Regions from separate parts of the Polaribacter sp. PL03 genome, predicted to be linked through region 2. Evidence: riboswitches for the same ligand, from Rfam matches in the RefSeq annotation. Region 2 holds a riboswitch; the other holds the start of a gene.
The links. Region 2 has a riboswitch for thiamine pyrophosphate ahead of thiS (sulfur carrier protein ThiS). Riboswitches for the same ligand answer to the same signal wherever they lie in the genome.
Positions count from the first base shown of each region.

Region 1: linked by a shared signal. The riboswitch ahead of SHK09_RS14325 (TonB-dependent receptor) and the one ahead of thiS (sulfur carrier protein ThiS) in region 2 are both predicted to bind thiamine pyrophosphate.

Region 1 is NZ_JAWZSV010000007.1:114,875-122,297, reverse strand. It holds gene SHK09_RS14355 (DUF983 domain-containing protein) at 1-143, opposite strand, end outside; gene SHK09_RS14350 (helix-turn-helix domain-containing protein) at 238-1,110, shown strand; gene SHK09_RS14345 (geranylgeranylglyceryl/heptaprenylglyceryl phosphate synthase) at 1,143-1,868, shown strand; gene pnuC (nicotinamide riboside transporter PnuC) at 2,274-2,906, shown strand; gene SHK09_RS14335 (ATP-binding protein) at 2,867-3,526, shown strand; gene arfB (alternative ribosome rescue aminoacyl-tRNA hydrolase ArfB) at 3,536-3,940, shown strand; TPP riboswitch at 4,127-4,217, shown strand; gene SHK09_RS14325 (TonB-dependent receptor) at 4,320-6,668, shown strand; gene SHK09_RS14320 (RNA polymerase sigma factor RpoD/SigA) at 6,963-7,423, shown strand, end outside.
Region 2 is NZ_JAWZSV010000004.1:508,965-516,387, reverse strand. It holds gene SHK09_RS11015 (thiamine phosphate synthase) at 682-1,284, opposite strand; gene thiC (phosphomethylpyrimidine synthase ThiC) at 1,399-3,258, opposite strand; gene thiS (sulfur carrier protein ThiS) at 3,308-3,511, opposite strand; TPP riboswitch at 3,560-3,654, opposite strand; gene SHK09_RS11000 (LETM1 domain-containing protein) at 3,726-4,022, opposite strand; gene SHK09_RS10995 (proline dehydrogenase family protein) at 4,022-5,185, opposite strand; gene aroB (3-dehydroquinate synthase) at 5,275-6,333, shown strand; gene SHK09_RS10985 (outer membrane beta-barrel protein) at 6,425-7,423, opposite strand, start outside.

The sequences.
Region 1 (7,423 bases), on a different contig from region 2:
TTTTCAAATTTAAAACTACACTCATTGCAAATTGCATTCATTTTAGGTGCTCTAAATAACAGAAGATTCCCTAATTCACTATACATTTTTCCTTTTTTACAATTAGGACATTTACATTTTAAAACATCAATTACATTTGCCATATTATCTAATTTAACAATAGAACAAAATTAAGTAGATAAAACTGTATTTATCATATAGTATAATCGCCATTTTTTGTACTTTTAGGACATTCTTATGAAGATACCTGTTTTAAAAATTGATCAATTTCAAGAATCCGAATCGTTAAATGATTTGTACGTCAATTCTTTTTCAAATCATATCGAATTGAATAAAGAGTTAATTAGCAAACCACATAGTCATAATTTTTATTTGTGTGTTCTTTTTACTGAAGGAACGGGTAAGCATGAAATTGATTTTAATTCTTACCAAGTAAACCCAGGTAAGGTGTTTTTTTTAAAACCCGGACAAACACATTCTTGGAAATTTGACACGCAACCAGAAGGATTTATCTTTTTCCATTCTCAAGAATTTTATGAGATAAAATTCTTAGACCATACACTTAAATCTTTTCCTTTTTATTATTCTAATCAAAACCCGCCTTTATTAGAATTGTCTAAAATAAAAATGAAGCTATTAACAACAAAGTTTAAAGAAATGTACCTAGAGTATCTGCAACAAAACCTATTAAAAGAGTTAAAAATTATAAACCTTATTAATAGTATTTATATAGATTTAACCAGGGCTTATACTGCAGATGTTAATTTAGAAAAACTAATTTCTCCTAGTTATTCTATTATACTAGAAAATCTAGAAAACTTAATACATAAAAACTTTTATAAAGAAAAATTACCTAAATTTTATTCCGATCAATTAAACATAACAACAAAACACCTTAATAGAGTTGTAAAAAAAACACTAAACAAAACTACAAATCAATTAATTTCTGAAAGAATTATCTTGGAGTCAAAAAGGTTAATTATCCATTCTGGAAATAATTTAGCTGCTATTTCAGAAACTTTAACATTTTCAGACTATGCTTATTTTTCTAGATTTTTTAAATCGAAAACTGGGTTTACACCAATGAATTTTAGAAAAAAATATTCTTAATAGAAATCTCCTTGTAATTTATTATTTTCGCTATCGTGAATAGCTACCAAAACATTTTATCTGCAAAAAAAGAGGGCAAAAAACTACTTGCAGTTCTAATAGATCCTGAAAAAATAAATTTAGAAAATATTTCCGTATTTTTTGAAAAAGTACACCAATCTATAACTACTCATATTTTTGTTGGTGGAAGCACAGATAAAGACAATCTAACAGATAAAGTTGTTGCCGCAATTAAAAAAACAACGCATTTACCTGTTATTCTTTTTCCTGGTGATGTTTCGCAAATCTCACAAAAAGCAGACGGAATTCTATTCTTAAGTTTACTTTCTGGTAGAAACCCAGAGTATTTAATTGAACAGCAAATAAAAAGTGTTCCGTTTTTAAAGAATTCTTCTTTAGAAGTTATTTCTACAGGATATATATTAATTGATGGGAAAAAAGATACAGCTACCCAAAAAGTAAGCAACACAAAACCAATTGCTCAAGAAAACACAGAACTCATTTTAAACACTGCTTTAGCTGGCGAATTTTCTGGTAAAAAATTAATTTACTTAGAAGCCGGTTCCGGAGCAACTGAGGTTGTCAGCCATAATATTATCACTCTTGTGAAAAATAATTTATCTATTCCTTTAATTGTTGGTGGCGGTATTCGTTCTAAAACTCAATTAGAAAATGCTTTTAATGCTGGCGCAGATTTAGTGGTTATTGGTACTGCTTTCGAAGATGATGAAACGTTTTTTAATCAACTTAAAAAATAATACGCTATAATATTTATTCTTGTTTGTCTTTTCAACACTAGGTTAAATCTCATAACAGGGATAACGCAACACTAACCAAACCTTATGGGATTTCTCCCAAAAGGTAGAAATGACAAAACTGAGTGCAGCAAAACTCAACAAAAAGAAACCCCAACAATTGTCTTTTCGACGATAGGAGAAATCACATAACGAGATAACTAAACACAAAACCACAAACTTGTCATTTCGACGATAGGAGGAATCACATAACAGGGATAACACAGCACCAACCATCTTATGGGATTTCTCCAAAAAGGTCGAAATGACAGTAGTTGTGTTTTTTAAGTAGTTTTTAAATGAATTATAAATTTTGCCTTCACTAATAAAAACAGAAAAGATTACATTTACATATTCAAATAAAACAAAATGTTAGAAATTATTGATTCCCTTTTTGGACAATACAAAACATATGAAACAATAGATATTGTTTTAGAAATTATTGCCGTAATATTTGGATTTTTGTCTGTTTGGTATTCTAAGCAAAATAAAATTTGGGTTTTTCCTACTGGTATGGTAAGCACTCTTATTTTTGTGTATCTTCTTGTAAAATGGGAACTTTTAGGTGATATGATGATTAACGCATATTATTTTATAATGAGTGTTTATGGTTGGTATATTTGGACATATAAAAGTGATGGAGAAAATGAAACACCTATTACTAGAACAACTTTAAAAGAAAAAAAGCAAAGTATTCTCATCTTTCTAACAACACTTATTTTTGTTTTTGCTGTATATACTTATTTTGAAAAATGGACAAGTTGGACAGCTTATGTAGATACAATTACAACCGCAATTTTCTTTGTTGGTATGTGGTTAATGGCAAAACGTAAAATAGAAAACTGGATTTATTGGATTATTGGAGATATTATTTCTGCTCCTTTATACTTTTACAAGGGATTTACTTTTACTAGTTTTCAATATTTAATATTTACTTTTATTGCCATTTTTGGCTATTTAGCATGGAAAAAGAACTTAAACAAGACCCAATTAACATCGTAAAAGTTGTTTTATTTGGGCCAGAATCTTCAGGTAAAACTACACTTTCTCGTCATTTAGCACGTTATTACAGTACTGTTTGGGCTCCTGAATTTGCCCGTGAATACTTACAAGATAAATGGAATAACGAGCGTAAAACTTGTGAGAAAGAAGATTTGCTTCCTATTGCAATAGGGCAAATGAAATTAGAAAATTCTTTAGCAAAAAAAGCAGATAAAATTCTAATTTGCGATACAGATTTATTAGAAACCAAAGTATATTCTGAAGAGTTTTATGGTGGTTTTGTTGATGAAAGACTAAACGAAGCGGCAAGCAAAAATAAATATGACTTATATCTGTTAACGTACATTGATACGCCTTGGGAAGAAGACGATTTAAGAGACAGACCTGGACAACGTTTAGAAATGTTTAATGCTTTCGAAAAATCTTTAATAGACAATAAAAGACCTTATATTCTATTAAAAGGTGATAAAGAAACTCGTTTAAAAAACGCTACGGAAGCCATAAATAAAATTATTGCTAATAAAAAAGATTTACATTCATTTTCAGATTCTTTACAAGACTTAGACATGCATTTCTTACATCAAAATACAGGTGATTTTGGTAATTCTTATGATTATTAAATAATTAAGATGCATACAGAAATACTTATAAGAGAACTTAATTTTAAAGCAACCAGAAGTTCTGGCGCTGGCGGGCAACATGTAAATAAAACGTCTTCTAAAATTGAATTAAGTTTCGATTTAGAGAATTCGCTTGCTGTTTCTGAAAATGAAAAAGAACTTTTAAAAACAAAACTTTTATCCAAACTTACAAAAGAAAATGTGCTCATTCTTTTTTGTGAAGAAACACGCTCTCAACACAGAAATAAAGAACTTGCTATTAAACGTTTTTTAGCATTGATAAAAACGAATTTAATTCGTCCTAAAATAAGAAGGAAAACAAAACCTAGCAAAGGTGCTATAAAAAGAAGGGTAGAAACTAAAAAAAGAACTTCTGTAAAAAAAGCACTTAGAAAAAAGCCAAAACTAGATTAAAATAAATTTTATTTTAGTGAAATAGATAATTACATAGACAAGTTTAGCCCTGATTGAACGGTTTGTTTGAGCTCTTTTTTAGTCCTTTTTAGGATAAAAAAAGCGAGTAGTGAAAGCAGGAAATAGCTTCTTAAAAAAAAGACGTTTGTTGTTTTCTATGTCAGAAATCTAACTTAATTTTGCTGCGTTCTCATAAAGGGGTGCTTTAAAAAGCTGAGATCATACCCAATGAACCTAGAACAGATAATGCTGTTTAGGGAAATCGAACATCTTTACAAGGATTTAGAGATTACTTTGTTGTAAACTCTTTGTAATGATGAAACCAATTATTCAAAATACAAGAATAATTACCTCTTTTTATTCGTTTTAAATTTTTAAAATGAAAAAAATTACTATTTTTTTATTCTTATTTGTAAGTATTCTTGCAAACGCCCAATCCTATACTCTTTCTGGAAAAGTTGTAGACAAAAACAAACAACCATTAGCTGGAGCTTCTGTCTTTGTTAAGGAAATTAAAAAAGGAACATCTACAAATTTTGATGGTAACTTTAGTATTAACTTACAAAAAGGATCTTATACGGTTGAAGTTTCTTTTATAGGTTACACTACTATATCTGAAAAAATTACACTTTCTAAAGATGAAGAATATGTTATTGAATTACAAACTGGCTCTACTGTTTTAGAAGAGGTTTTAGTTTCTGCTGTTCGTGTAAATGCAGATGTGCCTGTTACATTTTCTAATTTATCTAAAAAAGAAATTGCAAAACGTAATTTAGGACAAGATATACCTGTATTATTAAATTATTTACCAAACGTAGTTTCTTCGTCTGATGCTGGTACTGGTGTTGGTTATACTTATATGAGTGTTCGTGGTTCTAATGGCGAACGTATTAATGTTACCGTAAACGGAATTCCTTATAACGATGCTGAAAGTCATGGTTCTTTTTGGGTTAATTTAGGTGATTTTGCTTCTTCTACTCAGAATTTACAATTGCAGCGTGGTGTTGGTACATCTACAAACGGTTCTGGTGCTTTTGGTGCTAGTTTAAATATTTTAACAGACGCTGTTTCTGAAGATGCTTCTGCAGAAATTAATAATTCTTTTGGGTCTTTTGGCACAAGAAAACATACAGTAAAATTTAGTACTGGAAAAATTAACGATCACATAGAAGTAGCAGGACGTTTGTCTAATATTTATTCTGATGGTTATGTAGATAGAGCTTTTGCAGATTTAAAATCTTATTATTTACAAGGAAGTTATACCGATGAAAATACGCTTATTAAAGCGATTACTTTTGGCGGAAAAGAGAAAACTTACCAAGCTTGGGAAGGTTTAACAATAGATCAATTAAAGGAAGATAGAAGACAAAACCCTTATACTTATGAAAACGAAGTAGATGATTATAACCAAAATCATTATCAATTACATTGGAACGAAAAGTTAAATGATAATTGGTCTACAAATATTGCTTTAAACTATACTAAAGGTTCTGGTTTTTTTGAACAATTTAAAGAGGAAGAAGATGCTGAAGACTTTAATAATTTAATTGTTGATGGTAGTGATGTAATTGTTAGACGTTGGCTAGAAAATGATTTTTATGTTTTTAATTTTAATACAAATTACAAAACAGATAAAATAAATCTTATTACCGGAGTTTCTTACTCTAATTATACTGGTAAACATTTTGGCGAAATTATTTGGGGTGAAGATTTAGCACCAAATGTAAATATTAGAGATCAATATTATTTTTCTGATGCAAAGAAAACAGATTTCTCTTTATTCGCAAAAGCAACGTTTGATATTTCAGATAAATTAGCTGGTTATGTAGATTTACAAGGACGATTTGTTGGTTATCAAACAGCTGGTTTAACATCTAAAAGAAAAGCAATAGATGTAGATGCCAACTTTAGCTTTTTTAACCCTAAGTTTGGGTTAACTTATAAAATTAATAAGAATAATAACTTATATACTTCTTTTGCAGTTGCTAATAGAGAACCAAATAGAAACGATTTTGAAAACGGAGTAACAACTCATGAAACATTAAATGATTTAGAATTTGGTTGGAGATTAAAATCTGAAAACATAAAATTAAATACCAATATTTATTATATGGATTATAAGAATCAGTTAGTTTTAACTGGTGCTTTAGATGATGTTGGTGCGCCAGTAAGAGCAACTTCTGGTAGTAGTTATAGATTAGGTTTAGAAATAGATGCAGATATTCGTTTAAATGACTATTTCTCTATTAGACCAAATGCTGCTTTTAGTTCTAACAAAAATAGAAGCTTCTTTATTACAAGAGATGGTGTTGCAGAACCACAGGCTTTAGGTAAAACCGATTTGTCTTTTTCACCAGATGTTGTTGTAGGAAATATTTTTACATATAAACCATTAGAAAATTTACAATTCTCATTTTTATCTAAATATGTAGGTAAACAATTTATGAGTAATTTTAGTAGCGCTATTTCAGATAATGACGTTCTAGATAGTTTCTTTACATCTGACTTTAACGTAGTTTATGAAATAAAACCAACCAAAATATTTAAATCTATTGTATTTTCTGCTTTAGTAAATAATATTTTTAATAAAGAATATGTAGACAGAGGCTATTACTATACTTTTGATGATACTTGGTCTAATGCAGGCGTTACTACAACTGTAGATGGTGCAGGTTATTACCCACAAGCAACAAGAAACTTCTTAGTTGGTGTTTCATTGAAATTTTAAAAAACCGTCAATTTTTAATCATTTTTGATTGATTTTAGTTAATAAACTAATAAAACGAGCGTTTTCTTTGGAAAATCGCTCGTTTTTTCGTATATTAAAAATCGATGAGAAACACTACTGTCTTCACAAATAAAAACACAAGAATTAATCATATTGATTTTTATCTATTGAGAGAATTCACTCTTTCTGTTTTCTAATTCTCATTACTTCATTTAGCCTTCCATTGTTCTACTAGAACTTATTTCTCTTAAGAACTATCTACGTTCATTTAATCTTTAAAACCCCAATACACATATGAGACAACTTAAAATTGTAAAACAAGTAACCAATCGTGATGCAAAATCTTTAGAAAAATATTTTCAAGAAATTAGTAAAATTGGGCTTATTACTGCAGATGAAGAAGTAGAATTAGCTTTGAAAATAAAAAAAGGAGATACTAGGGCATTAGATGCACTTGTAAGCGCAAATTTAAGGTTTGTTGTATCTGTTGCAAAACAATACCAAGGACAAGGATTAAAGCTATCAGATTTAATTAATGAAGGGAACTTAGGTTTAGTAAAAGCTGCAAAACGTTTTGATGAAACTAGAGGTTTTAAGTTTATTTCTTACGCGGTTTGGTGGATTCGCCAATCTATAATGTCTGCACTTGCAGAACAGTCTAGAATTGTACGTTTGCCTTTAAATAAAATAGGAAGTATTAATAAAATTAGAAAAATATACGCTCGTTTAGAACAAGATGAGCAACGTATGCCTAC
Region 2 (7,423 bases):
CACTTTATAAAAACACTCGAACTGACAGGTGTTCTCTTTGTTATATTTAGTAGTATGCGTAAAAAATAGTACCTCAAAATGTGTTCTCAATACTTTTTTATTCCGTTACCACTTCATAAAAACACTCGAACTGACAGGTGTTCTCATTTTTGTAGTTAATTGGTATGCGTAAAAAAATAGTACCTTAAAACGTGTTCTCAATACTTTTTTATTCCGTTACCACTTTATAAAAACACTCGAACTGACAGGTGTTCTCATTTTTGTGGTTAATTATTATTTGCAACAGACTTATTTATTCTCAATACATTTTAATCATAAAAACAAACTTCTATTCTTATTAGCTGTCATTGCGAGGACGAAGGACGTGGCAATCTTATACTTAATAACCTTTCCCTCTCTTCAATCTAAATGACTCTTAACTTACGTTGTTCTCAACTTAGCTACCATTGACGTTTTCCTACAAGAAATTACAAATCAACTAGTTTTATTATTATTTCAAATTACAAAAAAACTCCACAAACCTGTCACTTCGACCTTTTGAGAGAAGTCTCATAAAGAGAAGAACGTAAAATTGAGCAATATTATGTAATTTCTCCCTTTGGTCGAAATGACAAAACTGCACGTCATTATTTCCGTTTGATATTTTTTTATCTGATACCTCAAATTAACATGATAATCGTATTAATTTGCTGTACATGCTTGATAAGCACCTTTTATATTGATAAAACTTTCTACCGGATTTTCGGCATTCCAAACGCCTCCTAAAACTCCAATTCCTTTAAAACCTAATTGTATGGTTTGTGCTATGGTATCTGTATTAATTCCGCCCATTCCAATAATGGTTTTATTAATATGATTCACATCAAAACCTTTGCCTTCATATCCTTTTTTAGAAATTGAAGAAAAAACAGGACTTAATAAATGGTAATCGAATTCGAAATAACAATCTTTTAAAACTTTTGGTTCATGAAAAGAAGAGCTAATTGTTTTACCATACATGTTTAAGTTTTTAAAATATTCACTCGGATTATCGATACAATCTATTCTTTTTTGTTCTTGAAAATGAATTCCTTTTAAGTTGAACTCGTTAATCAACTCATGATGATAATGCACTACAATTCTATTATGAAATTCTTTTTCTATCTGATTTAAATACGCAACGTGTTCTTGGTAATTTTTATCTGGTTTTCTAAAATGATATACCATTAAACCTTCTCTAAATAATTGGTTTAGGACTTCTATTTCATTTGGAATATCGTTTTCTGGAGCAATAAGAATTATCATGGTACTATATTTTTTTGAGTTAGGGATTGAAGTGGCATCCTTTTGCTTTTTCGGCAAAAGATATAACGGAAAGCCCGCCCACGCTTTTTTTAGCGTGGGAACTTCCTTATTATTTTACAAATACACTTCTGATCCTTTTTCTTTAAATTCTTTCGATTTTTCTTGCATTCCTTTTGCAATCACTTCATTATCTACAATGTCGTTTTCGGCTGCAAAGTCTCTCACTTCTTGAGAAATTTTCATAGAACAGAATTTTGGTCCGCACATAGAACAGAAATGCGCCACCTTTGCGCCATCGGCAGGCAAGGTTTCATCGTGATATTCTAGAGCACGCTCAGGATCGAGTCCTAAATTGAATTGATCATTCCAACGGAACTCAAAACGCGCCATACTTAAGGCGTTATCTCGGTGCTGAGAACCTGGGTGTCCTTTTGCTAAATCGGCAGCATGGGCAGCCAATTTGTAGGTTACAACTCCCACACGAACGTCTTCTTTATTTGGTAAACCTAAGTGCTCTTTTGGCGTTACATAACACAACATAGCGCAACCAAACCAACCAATCATAGCGGCTCCGATTCCTGATGTAATATGATCGTAACCTGGGGCAATGTCTGTGGTTAAAGGACCTAATGTATAAAAAGGAGCTTCGTCGCAAACATCAATTTGCTTCTCCATATTTTCTTTAATCATGTGCATTGGCACGTGACCTGGACCTTCTATAAAACACTGAACTTCGTGCTTACGAGCAATCTGAGTTAACTCGCCCAAAGTTTCTAATTCAGCAAACTGAGCTTCATCATTAGCATCAGCCACAGACCCCGGACGCAAACCATCTCCTAATGAAAAAGCAACATCGTATTGTTTTAAAATCTCACAAATATCTTCGAAATGTGTGTATAAAAAACTCTCTTTATGATGCGCTAAACACCATTTTGCCATAATAGAACCACCACGAGACACAATACCTGTAACACGTTTTGCAGTCATTGGTACGTAACGCAACAAAACACCTGCGTGAATGGTAAAATAATCGACTCCTTGCTCTGCTTGTTCTATTAAAGTATCTTTAAAAATCTCCCAAGTTAAATCTTCTGCAACTCCGTTTACTTTTTCTAAAGCTTGGTAAATTGGCACCGTACCAATTGGCACTGGAGAATTACGAACAATCCATTCTCTGGTTTCGTGAATATTTTCTCCGGTAGATAAATCCATAATATTATCTGCACCCCAACGACACGCCCAAACAGCTTTTTCTACTTCTTCTTCTATAGAAGATGTTACAGCAGAATTACCAATGTTTGCGTTAATTTTTACTAAGAAGTTTCTACCTAAAATCATAGGTTCTGCTTCTGGATGGTTGATGTTTGAAGGAATTACAGCACGTCCTCTTGCTACTTCACTTCGCACAAATTCTGGCGTAATTTTATCTGGAATAGAAGCACCAAAGTGTTCGCCTTTGTGCTGCTTTCTAATCTCTGTCATTTCATCGATTCTTTGGTTTTCTCGAATAGCGATGTATTCCATTTCTGGCGTAATCATACCTTGTTTTGCATAATGCAATTGGGTAACGTTTTGTCCTTTTTTAGCACGCAATGGCTTCTTTAGTAAGGCAAAACGCATGTGATCTAAACTTTTGTCGTTTAAACGCTCGTTGCAATATTCCGAAGAAAAGCCATCTAATTGTTCTACGTTTTTTCGGTCTAAAATCCATTGTTCACGAATTCTTTCTATCCCGGCATGAATATTAATTTCTTTGTTTGGGTCTGTATAAGGTCCAGAGGTATCATACACCGTTACAGGTTCGTTTGGTGTTTTCTTTTTTGTTAATGAATCTGTAGTATCACTTAATGCAATTTCTCGCATTGCCACTTTAATTTGTGGGTGAATTTTACCTGATACATACACTTTTGTAGAATTAGGAAACGGATGTCTTGTAATTCCGTCTTGCTTTGGTGCGGTGTCTTTGCTCTTCATAAATTTTAGTTAGATCAATTAAATAGTTTGTTTTTTAATAGTCTAATTACTAACCTCCTTGAGTGGATTTAATAATTAAAACTTCATCACTATTTTGAAGTAACCGTAAAGACCAATCGTTTTTTTTAACGACACTACCGTTTATAGCAACAGCAATTCCGTTCGTTTTTATTTCTAAAAAACGAATTAATTGTTCAACCGCTAAAATTTCTGAAAATTGATGTTTCTCTTGGTTTACTTTTATAGTAATCATATTTTTTAAATATTTACTGTAAACCGTAGAGAGGTAGTTGTGTACAACTAAATCTAAGCAACTTTTTCCTACGTTGGTATTAACCAAATCAGGTTCTAAGGATTTTTCTCAAACTAATTTAATAGCTACTCCTAAAGTTTACCCTACAAATGTATTGTATTATTTTTTGATAAATAAAGTTTTAAGCACTTTAATTTAAAAGAATTTTAAGTCCTTATTTTTTATCGTTTGGTAAGTCATTTCTAAATGCAGATGGTAAAATATCTGGAATTAGTTTAATTAAAAGCGGTAATAATAACGCACCTCCTGGTAACATAAAAACTGTAAATGCTGGTATTGCTTTACAAATATCTAGCAATTGAATTTTAATTTTTTGTTTCTCTTCTTCTGTTAATTGCGAATGTGTAGATTTTCTAATAAGATGCATTGCTTCTTTACTTTGCAACAATTCTTGATGCAATCTTAACTTATTTCTATAAAGCAATTGTTTTAATTCATCTCTTGTTTGCATTATAGTTTTCTACGTTTTCGTTCTGTTTTTAATAAATTTAACTCTCTACTAGTTTGTCCTGAAACCGAAGTATTTTCTTCTGCTCTTCTTATTAAATAAGGCATAACATCTCTTACAGGGCCAAAAGGAAGGTATTTTGCTACATTATAATTTTTATTTGCTAAATTATAACTTATATGATCACTCATACCAAATAACTGTCCAAACCAAAGTCTTTCATCATTTTCTTTAATGTTGTATTTTTTAGCTAAATCCATCACTAAATAAGAACTATCTTCATTATGTGTCCCCGCAAATAAAGCCATTTTAGGATGTTCCATCATATACTCAATTGCTTTGTCGTAATTGATATCTGTTGCTTCTTTGTTTTCACAAATTGGAGATGGATATCCTTTTGCTTCTGCTCTTGCTCTTTCTTTTTCCATATAAGCACCACGAACAACTTTTAAACCAATATAAAAGTTTTTTTGCTTCGCTTTTAAATGTAATTCTTTTAAATAATCGAACCTATCGTGTCTATACATCTGCAACGTATTAAAAACAATTGCCTTGTCTTTGTTGTACGTTTCCATTAACTCTTCGATTAAGTCATCTGCAGCTTTTTGCATCCAACTTTCTTCAGCATCAATTAATAAAGGAACATTTTTTTCTACCGCTACTTTACATACTTTATGATAACGAGCTACAACTCTAGCCCATTCTTCTGTTTCATCTTTAGATAATTCTTTTCCTTCAGAAATTTTATCATATAGTGCAAAACGACCAAAGCCTGTTGGTTTAAAAACAGCAAACGGAATCGATTTCTTTTCTTCACAGAAATTAACAATCTTTAGTATTTTTTCTAAAGCACCATCGAAACTTACTTCTTTATCTTGCCCTTCTACAGAATAATCTAAAACGCTATGCACATTACCATTGTTATACATATTGTCTATAATTGGCATACAGTCTTCTTCTGTTACACCACCACAAAAATGATCGAAAACTGTAGACCTAATTAAACCTTCTATTGGCAAATGTGCCTTTAAGGCAAAATTAGTAACAGCGCTACCAATTCTTACCATTGGTTGGCTTTGTATCATTCTAAACAAAAAATAAGCTCTTTCTAGCTGCGAATCAGTTTTTAAGGAAAAAGCTACAGAAGTATCGTCAAAAAGTTTCATTCAATATCATTTTAGTAAAAACAAATATAATGATAGAATAGTAATATTTGAATATTTTATTTTTAATTTGCACACTTAATAATTTACCAATGAATTCTATAAAAGCAGTTAGTTATCCTGTTCATTTTCAAGACAAAGGATATAAAGAGTTATCTAATTTAATTTCTACAAACAACTATTCTACCATCTTCATTTTAGTAGATGAGAATACTTTTGACCTTTGTTATCCTAAATTTATACCGAATTTAGAAACAGATAAGAGAATTGAAGTAATAGAAATTGATTCTGGAGAAATAAATAAGAACTTAGAAACTTGTATTGGAGTTTGGAATGCAATTACAGAATTAGGTGGTGATAGAAAAAGTTTAGTAATTACTTTAGGTGGTGGTGTTATTACAGATTTAGGTGGTTTTGTAGCTTCTTGCTTTAAACGTGGAATAGATTTTGTAAATATACCAACTACTTTATTATCTATGGTAGATGCTTCTGTTGGTGGAAAAACCGGAGTTGATTTAGGTGTATTAAAAAACCAAATTGGTTTATTTGCAAACCCGGAAATGGTAATTGTTGATACCGAATATTTAACTACAGTTTCTGAAAGAGAAATTAAATCTGGTACTGCAGAAATTATTAAATACGGTATTACTTATGACACCAAATTATTTAACGAAATAAAAAATAATAAAGGTTTAAATGTTAATGATTTAATTTTTAGATCTATTGAAATAAAAAACGAAGTTGTTCTACAAGATCCTAAAGAACAAAATTTACGTAAAATTTTAAATTTTGGACATACTTTAGGACATGCTATAGAGTCTTTTTATCTAGAATCTGAAGACAAAGAAAACTTAACACATGGCGAAGCAATTGCTATTGGAATGGTTTGCGAAAGTTTTATGTCTTCTAAATTATTGGGCTTCCCATCAGAAAAAGTAAGAGAAGTAAAAGACGTTATCTTATCTATCTATAATAGAACTATTCTTCTAAAAGAAGATTTTGCTGCAATTATGGACTTATTAAAACATGATAAGAAAAACGTAAACGGACAAGTAAACTTTGTGCTTTTAAACGATTATGAAGATCACAAAATTGACTGTAAAGTACCAGAAGAATTAATTATTGAAAGTATGGAGTTTTATAATAAATAAGATTACTTCAGTTTTAAAGAATAACATAAACATAAAAAAGACCTTTTAATTTTAAAATTAAAAGGTCTTTTTTATGTTTATGTTATTGAATCTAAAACTCTTTCTTACCAAATTCACTATCAATAAATTTTGATTTATTTTTAGTGGTATTAAATGTATAAGAAAGATTTAAAGAAACCATATCTACCTCATATACATAGTTTGTACTCGTATAAAACTGATTTGCTCTAGATGTTGAAATTCTCTGTTCGTTTGTATTTAACAAGCCCATATCTATGTTTTGCCATTGCAAAGTTGCAGTTAATTTATTATCTAAAAATGTTTTTCTAAATGTTAAGTTTGGTGAATAAAAACGAGAATCTTCTCCCATTGCTGTATTTCTATCTGATAAATAATTAAAGGTAAATTGTAAAGAAGCATTTTCCCAAAAACTATAAGTAGAATTTAAGTTAAAAGAATAAATAGTTGCATTTGTATTAATGTTATAATCTCTTTCAATACCATCTCTGTGTTTAAAGTTTAAAACACCATCAATAGCGTAATTATAAATATTTACACCTATAAAATTAGACCAATTTTTAGTAGGTTTTATATTTGCACCAATTTCTAAACCTATAGAATTACTCTTACCAACGTTAGAATAAACCCTATTAATTACACTGTCTATTACTGCGCCATTAACTTCATAAGCCAATGTATTTACACGGTTTATTACATTTTTTACATGTCTGTAATAGGCGGTTGCATATATAGAATTACCTCCTTTTAGTTTTTTGGTAATTCCTAATTCTACCATGTCTATAAATTCTGGTAATAATGTATTATCTCCTTGTTCAAAAACTTCAGAATGTTCTCGTTCTGCAAAACTATTCATTTTAAGCGTTGTAGTTCTTTCTACTCTTTTGCTGTAAGCCGTTTTTATATTAGTTTTATCATCTATTTTATATTGAATAGAGGCAGAAGGAAACAGTTTAACAAAATCGTAATTATATACGTTTTCTTCAGCTTCACTTCTTAAGGCTTCTTTATAAACTCTGTTCATAGATTCTAAACGAAGTCCTGCTGCATAATTCCATTTACTTTTAGCACC